DNA from 3 places in the Peribacillus phoenicis genome. Region 2 is predicted to be linked to each of the others. Evidence: riboswitches for the same ligand, from Rfam matches in the RefSeq annotation. Region 2 holds a riboswitch; each other region holds the start of a gene.
The links. Region 2 has a riboswitch for thiamine pyrophosphate ahead of tenA (thiaminase II). Riboswitches for the same ligand answer to the same signal wherever they lie in the genome.

Region 1 (3,282 bases), 2.5 Mb from region 2:
AGGATAAACTGCGTCCTTCACACCTGGAAATAGATGTAAGGTTGCAGCAACCAATAAGCCGATGCAGCTTCCAATAAAAAAGCCCGACAACGCAAGCTCGGTTGTGGATATAAGGTGTCCGTAAAGATTGCGCGACGACTCAATTCCTTCAATGAAAATGGCCGATGGAGCGGGAAGCAGCCATTCTTCAACCTTCAATAAGATTGTCACTGACTCCCAAACTATCAGCAACAATAATAAAAGAAAGAAGGGAGCCCCCTTCTTCCAAATTCCCCTTCCGATCATGCCCGATATTTCTCCGTTAACGTATCCATCGTAATCCCGCTTGGCTGATATAATATTTTCACTTGCGAAATGACATTCGGCGATCCTATTTCAATCATTCTTACATTCATTTTTTCTATCACGGCAAAAAGTTCGGAAAGCTCGCCCTCCATTGTCGTTTCAAGCGGGTGAACCTCATACTTGACACCTGATTCTTCAATGATCTTGATTGCTTCATCGACCATAGGGATGACATTTTCCCCTTTAGGGATAATTTGTATACTAATTAATGAATTGGCCATTGTATTTCCTCCTATTTTGGTAAAAATTCATTGGTAAATGCCTTTTCAGGATCGAAATCACCTTCAAGAAGCTTGTTTTCAGTCATCCAATCACTGTAATTCTTCCAGATTTCCAGTTTTTGTTCACCCCAACGCGGAGCATCATCCTGATACTTGGCTGCAAGCCACTCCTGGCTTTTCTTAACTAGTTTTGCATCAAGATCCGGCGCAGACTTAATTAACATGTCTGCTGCATCAGCAGGATTCTTAATCGCAAACTGGTACCCTTTCGATGCTGCATGAACGAATGCTTTAACAGTTTCGGGATCTTCTTTTATCATCTTTTCATTTGTAGTCAAAACAGGCGTATAGTAATCAAGCTTATCTGAGTATTCGGTTAAGTAAACCATATTAAGCTTTTCATTTCGCAACTCAGCCTCAATGCCTGTCCATCCATAATAAATCCAAGCAAAATCTATATCCCTTTTAACCGAAGTGAAAAAATCCATGTCTCCTGTATTGACTATATCCACTTCATTTACATCCGCATTTTCTTTTTTCATTAGTGAATCAATAATGGCCTTTTCAACCGGAGACCCCCAGCCACCATACGTTTTCCCTTCAAAATCCTTGGGAGTTTTAATGTTCTTTGCCTCAGGGGAAGCGAATCCAGAGGTATTATGCTGGATGACGGCAGCAACCGAAACAATCGGCACGCCCTGCACGCGGGCCTGCGTTATGCCCTCCTGGTAGCTCACGCCAAATTCAGATTTTCCTGAAGCGACAAGCTTATCCGCTCCAGCTTCACCTGGCATGATAATTTCCACATCAAGACCTTGGTCTTTAAAATAACCTTTTTCCTTGGCTACATACAATCCTGTATGGTTTGTATTCGGTGTCCAATCAAGCACGACCGATACCTTTTTTAATTCTTCATTTTTAGATGCTTCTTCTTTTTCATTAGTTCCGCCTGCACCGCATCCAGCCAAAAGGAACAACGAAGTTAACAGTGGTAAGAATTTATTCAAGTCATTATCCTCCTACACATCTTATAAGATCCATATGCCGGAACCATAATGGGGCTCCAGGTTCTATTCAAATACTGGATAAAAAAGCAAAAAACGCCCGAAGATGAATTCGGACGTTAACATACAAAACAGAAAATCAGTAATAATATGTTCCCTCCGCTGGCATCATCCAGATCAGGTTCAAAGAGTCAGCATCTAAAGGATGCAATCTCAGCCAGCAGTACTGGCCCCCCTACATTTCTCGCACATATGAACTTTTCTCTCTCATTATATCAATTCATAGGGAAAAAGGAATACTAATTTGCTTCTTCTCACTAATTGGAAAGGTATTCCTGGCACTTTAGGATTTCTTGCAAAACATCTTTTGGAACGAAAATCATTGAAAGCAAAATAATTCTGCCTCTTTCCTTTCTAATCATTCTTGGCTGCAACGGTGGCGGACACTTATCAAATAGTCATTTCTTTGCAAGCATTCATATAATGAGCATTACCTGTAGACATTTTTGTTTACCGGTTTTATTAAACCCTTAATTTCATAAGCAAAAGGTGGATATGATCATGATAAAGATTAATCACAAATGGTTAGATGTCAGTCAAATCCAACCAGGTACAGCATCTGCCAAATCACTTGAAACTCTTCAATGCTTGGCGGAAGATTCTAACGTTTTTGAATACCGGAACTTTGGGGATTTTAATTTCGAGATACAGCTGAGGAACCGAGTCATAGAGGCAGCTATTGCGTTGGATAAAAGTGGTCCGGAATTTTCCACACTTGAGGAATCTCAATCCAATCAAAAATATTGGCACCTTTCAAAGGATGGCACCTTTACCCTTCAGCCAGGGATTCTCCCTCATGCTGCGCTTGTTGACATTTTCATGAATGGAAGGCTTTATGCATTCGAATGCGGGACAGCAATAGTCGTCACTTTTTTAAAGGCGATTTTGGATTTAATCGGCCCCAGGAATTTCGACTATCTTTTTTCAGACCTATTTTTATATGACTTTCGCCCTCCAAGGAATATGGCTCTTATCATTCACCAAGGACGGGATTATTTACCAGGGGATTGCGTTTACTTCATAAACCCTGATCATGACGAGACAACTCCTGAATGGCAAGGTGAAAATGCCATATTATTAGGGAGAAACCTCTTTTATGGCCACGGGATCGGGATTACCACTGCACAGGGAATCATCAATGAATTAAATAGCAATAGAAAGCCGTACGCCACCATATCAGCATTCTTGACAACACATATCATTTTCCTGGATAGTTCCTTCTATAGACAATTTCAACTAAATATCCCCCGAGCAAAGCCCGATCACTGTCCTGTCAGCCTTTCCAATTGTATTGTTTCTGAAATAGGTTCGAAGATATACCTTTCATGACCTTTTTGTTTTATATGCATAAAAAAATGCTTGGGGAGAGATCTCCCAAGCATTTTTTCTTTTCACGCACCAATATTCCCTTTGCCTTTGAACCTGCGGGCACTTGCCTGACCCCATTTCGTTATGGATAGTGTATAAACAGCCAAGGCTGACCATATGAACAAAAAGGCTAAAAGATGTGCTTTCGTGAAACTTTCATGATAGACGAATACCCCGATCAATAAAGATAAGGTCGGAGCGATATACTGAAAAATGCCAAGCATCGATAACGGGATCTTCTCCGCCCCTTTTGCAAAATATAAAAGAGGCAATGCCGTGGCAAT
Region 2 (3,282 bases):
TCCATCATAAAAAAGATCATTTGGATTTCCCGCTGCATGGCCCCCTTTAAGTAAAACGGCTTTGGGGCCCATTTCTTGTATTGAAATGCATGCCCTGTAGAAATCTTGTTTCGTCCGAATCGACAAGCCAGTAAGCACTTCCGCTTCCGGTACATTTGGTGTTACAAGTGTTGCAAGCGGAAGCAAATCCATTTTTAAGGCGGAGACAGCCTTTTCGTCGAGCAAGTGGTGGCCGCTTTTGGAAATCATGACAGGGTCAAGGATAACGATGGCAGGCATGAAGGTTTTAAGGGACGCAGCGACTGTTTCCACGATTTCTTTTGATCCAAGCATGCCTATTTTTACTGCATCGACAGGAATATCTTCAAAGATAGCTGCAATTTGGTCCGATATGATAGCTGTTTCAATTGGCTGTACTGAACGGACTTCCATTGTGTTTTGTGCGGTAACGGCTGTTATGGCAGACATTCCAAAGACCCCATGTGCAGAAAATGTTTTTAAATCCGCTTGTATTCCAGCACCGCCCCCTGAATCAGAACCGGCGATGGTTAATGCTGTTTTCATAAAAAAACCCCTTCATATAATTATTTTTTAGAAGTATTTTAAGTAATATGAAAGCTAAAATCGCTCCTGCGAATGAACTGAGCATAAAAGCCGGTAAAAAACCAAAAAGAGCAGCTTTTTCTCCCAATAGGAGAATGGCAAGTGGATAACAGGCCAGGGAACCGAGAATGCCGGTCCCGATCACTTCACCTAAACAAGCGAATTTTAAGCTTTGTGTTTTTCGATAAAGGATGGCAGCCAAAAGTGCACCGATCATGCTGCCGGGAAAGGCGAATATTGAACCGGTACCAGACATGTTTCTAATGATGGAAACTAAGGAAGCTTGTGTCACAGCATAAGCAGGCCCCAATAGAACGGCCGTGAGGACATTTGCCAGATGCTGAATAGGAAAGACCTTTGCAAATCCTGCAGGGATGAAAATAAATGAACTGGTCAGCGTCGTTATAGCCGTGATCATGGCAGTCAACGTCAGTTTCTTGATGGGATTCATCATCATGTCTGCGACCTACAGCGGCCAATCCTGCTCATTTTGAACCATATCCCAGAATAAATATTCATATCGGGAAGTAACCAAAAAGTGCTTTTCTAATCTAAGAAGTTCCTTTTCTGGCATGCCTTCCGTCAATTCTTCCAACAATGCGATCAGCCACTTGTGTGCTTCCCCGAATTCAGGTGATGAATAGGACCTTATCCAATCTGCGTAGCGATTGTTTTCCAATGCTGCTCCATTTTGTTCTTTTAGTAGCAAACCGATTTCATAATAATCCCAAGCGCAGGGCAGGAGACAGGCGATCAAGTCTGCCAAAGTCCCATGCTGAGCTGCATTTAGCATGTAACCTGTATAGGCTAGAGTGGTGGGAGTAGGTTCTGTTTCTTCCAATTCCTTGGCACTGATCCCGAATTCGGAAGCATATTGCCGATGGGTATCCATTTCCACTTGAAGGGTTTCATTTAAAATGCTCGCAAACTTTGCCATGGTTTCGATGTTATGAGCTTTGATGACACCTAAAGCAAAGAGCTTGGAATAATCCATGAGATAGATATAGTCCTGCTTCAGGTAATAGGCAAATTTCTTTTCAGGAAGCGTGCCGTTTCCAATTGCCTGGACAAAGGGATGTGAATGGTTCCTTTTCCAAATCTCTTTTGCCCGTGCATGAAGTCTATAACTGAATGTTTCTGTTTTAATATTCTCCATTGTTCATCCTCCTTTAGAATGGTTCCCGTTGATAATGAAAAACCCCGTTCCTGAATACGGAACGGGGTAGATGGATATAGTCTGTAAATGGACGATATCATCCACTTCCCTCCGCCGGTATGAGCCGGTTCAGGTTCAAAGGGTCCGGAACTATTTCCATCTCAGTCTTAAAAAAGACTCCCCTAGTGGTGTGAATTGTATGTAATTACTGACATCATATCAGAAAGACAAGAAAATGCAACCCGTATTTGAAGAGAGAGCACATTATGTCCAGGAAAAAAGGGAGAACCAGGTAATTGACTTTTGATGATTATTAGGATAGAATCATTTCTACATCATTTATATATCGAATTCTTATCCAGAGAGGTGGAGGGACTTGGCCCAAAGAAACCTCGGCAGCGGACCCGTTTTGGGAACTGTGCTAAATCCAACAAGCATATGCTTGGAAGATAAGAAGAGCCGTACGGACACTGTCAGCCTCTTCTTGAATTAGAAGGGGCTTTTATTTTTGGAAATAACGTTTAGTGACATAATAGAAAAGGTATATATAATTTGGTGAAAATCAAACAAGTTGATAAAGTTAGCTAACTAGAAGCAGGCTCTAGGATGACTAGGAAAGGAGCCATTTACATGGCAGAATTATTTAAGAGGATTGAACAGAGGAAGGCAAAGCTCATTGAAGAGCTATTGGCCAATGGAGTATACAAAACCTCTGATGAAAGGCACCTTTATGATGCCCCATTAAAAGTGCTCGAAGATGAATATAGGATAGTTATAAATAGACCTAATAACGAGTCACCTTCTGAATGGATGACATAGTAAGCGATGGACTATATTTTGGGTTCCTGGATAAGGTATATGATGTAAGCATTCACAGTCTACACTAGTGGATGCTTTTTTGGGTTTAATAGAAAATGACATAAAATATACATAATTAAAGAATAAAGTAGGTGTTTTGTCACATTTGACCTATAAAATAACACATTTTATTTCTGGAAAATAGTTGATTTTAACTAGTAGTTTCATTATGATGAAAGTGTAAAAAAATTGAATAAATGGGAGGTGGCATATAATGCCTTGCCGTAAGGTAACTATAGAAAGAATTGAAGAAAAGAGACAGGAAATGTTCAAATTAGCAGCAAGTTACGGCTTAACAAGTCTGCTAACTGTTCAAGCCAGTCAAGAATTGGATACACTATTAAATGCGTTAGCAAGTAAAAGAGAGTCTGAATATTTTTCCCTCCAAAAAGCATATCGTTATTTTTAAATTAGCCAATTCGACCTGTATTAATTTGAAAAAGCTACTGCTCAAGGCAATAGCTCTAAAGAATTATATTAAATATCGACACGTTTACCGAGAATGATCAAATCCCGCTCAATGCCATCCAGCTCGGCAACTTGAGGTAAATGTGCCCATTCTTCAAACCCGAATTTGGAAAAAAGCTTAAGGCTCGGTATATTGTGGGCGAAAATGAAACCCAATATAGTCTTAATACCTAATTTTGGACTCAATTCAATTGCCT
Region 3 (3,282 bases), 3.1 Mb from region 2:
CCGGTCCGAAATTCAAGATTGCCAGTAATGGAAAGCTGTATGTATTTGAAAGATGATAAGTGGATAAGGGTTTCCCACTAGAAAAGGTAAGTCATTTTCCGAATAGTTATTCTTTTTTTATTGGTTGTGGTTTATTATTGTAATAGTGTAATTTTTACGAATTCAATAATAGGGAAAGAGGGGTGGACATTTTGCTGAAGGCAGTTTTTTTTGATTTAGATGATACATTACTATGGGATCAGAAAAGTGTAAAAGAGGCTTTTGTGGCCACATGTGAAGTAGCCAAGGAGAAATATGATCTGAATGTCGACGAGTTTGAAGAAGCTGTGCGAAAGGAAGCGCGTGAGCTTTACTCTTCTTACGATACATATGCATTCACACAAATGATCGGAATCAACCCATTTGAGGGGCTATGGGGAAATTTCCAGGATGATCATGATGAATTCAGGAAGATGGCCGGGATTGCACCGGCTTATCGGAAAGAAGCGTGGACGAGAGGGTTATTGGCATTAGGGATCGATGACCCGGAATTTGGGCTTAAACTGGCAGAACGTTTCCCTGCCGAGAGACGCAAAAAGCCATTTATCTATGAAGAAACATTCCGTGTTCTGGATGAATTAAAAGGGAAGTATAAATTGCTATTGCTTACGAACGGATCTCCTGAGCTGCAAAATACCAAACTTGAAATTACGCCTGAACTGGTTCCTTATTTCGACCAAATCGTGATATCAGGCGCATTTGGAAGAGGTAAACCGGATGCCTCCATTTTTGAGCATGCTTTGGAAATCATGGAGCTTGATAAAGATGAAGTATTGATGGTCGGCGATAATTTAATGACGGATATCCTTGGAGCATCACGGGTAGGCATAAAGTCGGTTTGGATAAATCGCCATGATAAGGAACGGAATGAAGTGATTCCAACCTATGAAATCAAGCATTTAGAGGAGCTCTACCCTATCCTTGAGGGCCTGGGGAATTAATTGACGGCTCTCCTTCAAATAACAAATTTTTGAGAGTTGTAATGAAAATATTAGGTCTTTCAAATTATTTACAGAATGAAAAGGGTGAGATATAGTAATCCTGTAATCAATTAAATTATTCAGACTAGGGGTGTCCAATATAAGTTGGGCTGAGAGAGAAGCGCTTAAGCTTCTTAACCCTCAGGACCTGATCTGGTTCATACCAGCGTGGGGAAGTTAGAATCTACTAAACAATGACATTTCAATTGGTCATTTCTGTAGCCATACTAACGTTAGCCAGGTCTTAAATATGAGATCTGGCTTTTTCGTGCGAAATGGATTGGATTTTGTCCTTTTTAAATGAACTTAAAAAGGAGAAATGAAATCATGATGAGTAATTCAGTAAATGACATGAACGTTTCAATTATGTCCAGTTTTGCCGGGAGTAAAAAAGTGTATGTTGAGGGATCTAGACCCGATATTAGGGTACCCATGCGTGAAATTAAGCTAAGTCCGACTACAGGGTCATTCGGCGAAGAGGAGAATCCGCCTTTACGAGTATATGACACAAGCGGTTTTTATACGGATTCAGAATATCCCATTGATATTCATAAAGGTCTTGCCCCGATTAGACGCAGCTGGGTTCTGGAAAGGGAAGATGTTGAAGAGTATGAAGGGCGTGAAATAAAGCCCGAAGATAACGGGTATAAAAAAGAGTCACGAACCAAAGCAGAAGTTTTTCCGGGATTGAAAAGAAAACCATTGCGTGCAGCGAATGGGCAAAACGTAACCCAGCTCCATTATGCCCGAAAAGGTATCATAACTCCGGAAATGGAGTTCATCTCGATCAGGGAAAATGTAGCCCCTGAGTTTGTAAGAGAAGAGGTAGCTAGCGGGAGGGCGATCATACCGGCAAATATTAACCATCCTGAAAGTGAGCCCATGATCATCGGACGTAATTTTCATGTGAAAATAAATGCGAATATTGGAAATTCCGCTGTTAGTTCATCGATCGAAGCTGAAGTGGAGAAAATGACTTGGGCTACACGTTGGGGTGCAGACAACATAATGGATCTTTCCACCGGAAAGAATATTCACACGACCCGGGAATGGATTATCAGGAATTCACCTGTGCCAGTTGGGACGGTTCCGATATATCAAGCATTGGAAAAAGTGAATGGAGTCGCGGAAGATTTAAATTGGGAAGTTTTCCGGGATACATTAATCGAGCAGGCTGAGCAAGGTGTCGATTACTTCACCATACACGCCGGTGTGCTTTTGCGATACATTCCCATGACAGCAAAGCGAGTTACGGGAATCGTTTCCCGGGGGGGCTCCATCATGGCACAATGGTGCTTGGCCCATCACCAAGAAAGTTTTCTCTATACTCACTTTGAAGAGATTTGTGAAATCATGAAGGCGTATGATGTCTCTTTCTCATTAGGTGACGGCCTCCGTCCTGGCTCCATTGCAGATGCAAACGATGAGGCTCAATTTGCTGAATTGGAAACACTTGGGGAACTGACGAAGATTGCTTGGAAGCACGATGTTCAAGTCATGGTGGAGGGACCCGGTCACGTACCGATGCATTTGATTAAAGAAAATATGGATAAGCAGCTGGAAGTCTGTCAAGAAGCTCCATTCTATACCCTGGGACCATTGACAACGGATATAGCTCCTGGATACGATCATATCACTTCTGCGATTGGTGCTGCCATGATTGGATGGTTTGGAACGGCCATGCTTTGTTATGTGACACCGAAAGAGCATTTGGGACTTCCGAATAAAGAGGATGTTCGTGTAGGGGTCATTACTTATAAAATTGCAGCCCACGCAGCTGATCTTGCAAAAGGCCATCCCCAGGCACGGAAACGGGATGATGCCCTTTCGAAGGCAAGATTCGAATTTCGTTGGAGAGATCAATTCAATCTTTCCCTCGATCCTGAAAGGGCAGTTGAATATCACGATGAAACACTTCCGGCAGAGGGTGCCAAAACAGCCCATTTCTGTTCAATGTGCGGACCCAAATTCTGCAGTATGAGGATTTCTCAGGACATTCGTGATTTGGCGAAGGAAAAGGGTCTGGGTTTTGAGTCGGTAATCGATGAAGGTCTTAAAGAAAAAGCGAATGAATTTAGGAAAACGGACGGGGAAATCTATCTATGATTCCGACGAGAGGGAGAATTCGATGAATCGGGTAATCCAAATAAAAGTTGAAATGAAACAGTTGGAAACTCAATTGGAACAGCTGAAAAGGGAGCTGAACATTTTTCGCGAGAATTGTAATCATGAATTTGTAAAAACTGATTATAGTCAACAATGC

Region 1: linked by a shared signal. The riboswitch ahead of ABC374_RS18045 (ABC transporter substrate-binding protein) and the one ahead of tenA (thiaminase II) in region 2 are both predicted to bind thiamine pyrophosphate.
Region 3: linked by a shared signal. The riboswitch ahead of thiC (phosphomethylpyrimidine synthase ThiC) and the one ahead of tenA (thiaminase II) in region 2 are both predicted to bind thiamine pyrophosphate.

What each region holds. Positions count from the first base shown of each region.
Region 1 covers NZ_JBDFMF010000001.1:3,678,684-3,681,965, forward strand. The annotation lists gene ABC374_RS18035 (ABC transporter permease) at 1-285, opposite strand, end outside; gene ABC374_RS18040 (thiamine-binding protein) at 282-566, opposite strand; gene ABC374_RS18045 (ABC transporter substrate-binding protein) at 578-1,573, opposite strand; TPP riboswitch at 1,708-1,817, opposite strand; gene ABC374_RS18050 (protein-glutamine gamma-glutamyltransferase) at 2,132-2,959, shown strand; gene rarD (EamA family transporter RarD) at 3,022-3,282, opposite strand, start outside.
Region 2 covers NZ_JBDFMF010000001.1:1,136,360-1,139,641, forward strand. The annotation lists gene thiD (bifunctional hydroxymethylpyrimidine kinase/phosphomethylpyrimidine kinase) at 1-564, opposite strand, end outside; gene thiW (energy coupling factor transporter S component ThiW) at 533-1,054, opposite strand; gene tenA (thiaminase II) at 1,070-1,759, opposite strand; TPP riboswitch at 1,849-1,953, opposite strand; SAM riboswitch class I at 2,111-2,215, shown strand; gene ABC374_RS05485 (Fur-regulated basic protein FbpA) at 2,390-2,578, shown strand; gene ABC374_RS05490 (aspartyl-phosphate phosphatase Spo0E family protein) at 2,832-3,026, shown strand; gene ABC374_RS05495 (GNAT family N-acetyltransferase) at 3,095-3,282, opposite strand, start outside.
Region 3 covers NZ_JBDFMF010000001.1:4,280,304-4,283,585, reverse strand. The annotation lists gene ABC374_RS21005 (histidine phosphatase family protein) at 1-56, shown strand, start outside; gene ABC374_RS21000 (HAD family hydrolase) at 192-980, shown strand; TPP riboswitch at 1,097-1,211, shown strand; gene thiC (phosphomethylpyrimidine synthase ThiC) at 1,347-3,125, shown strand.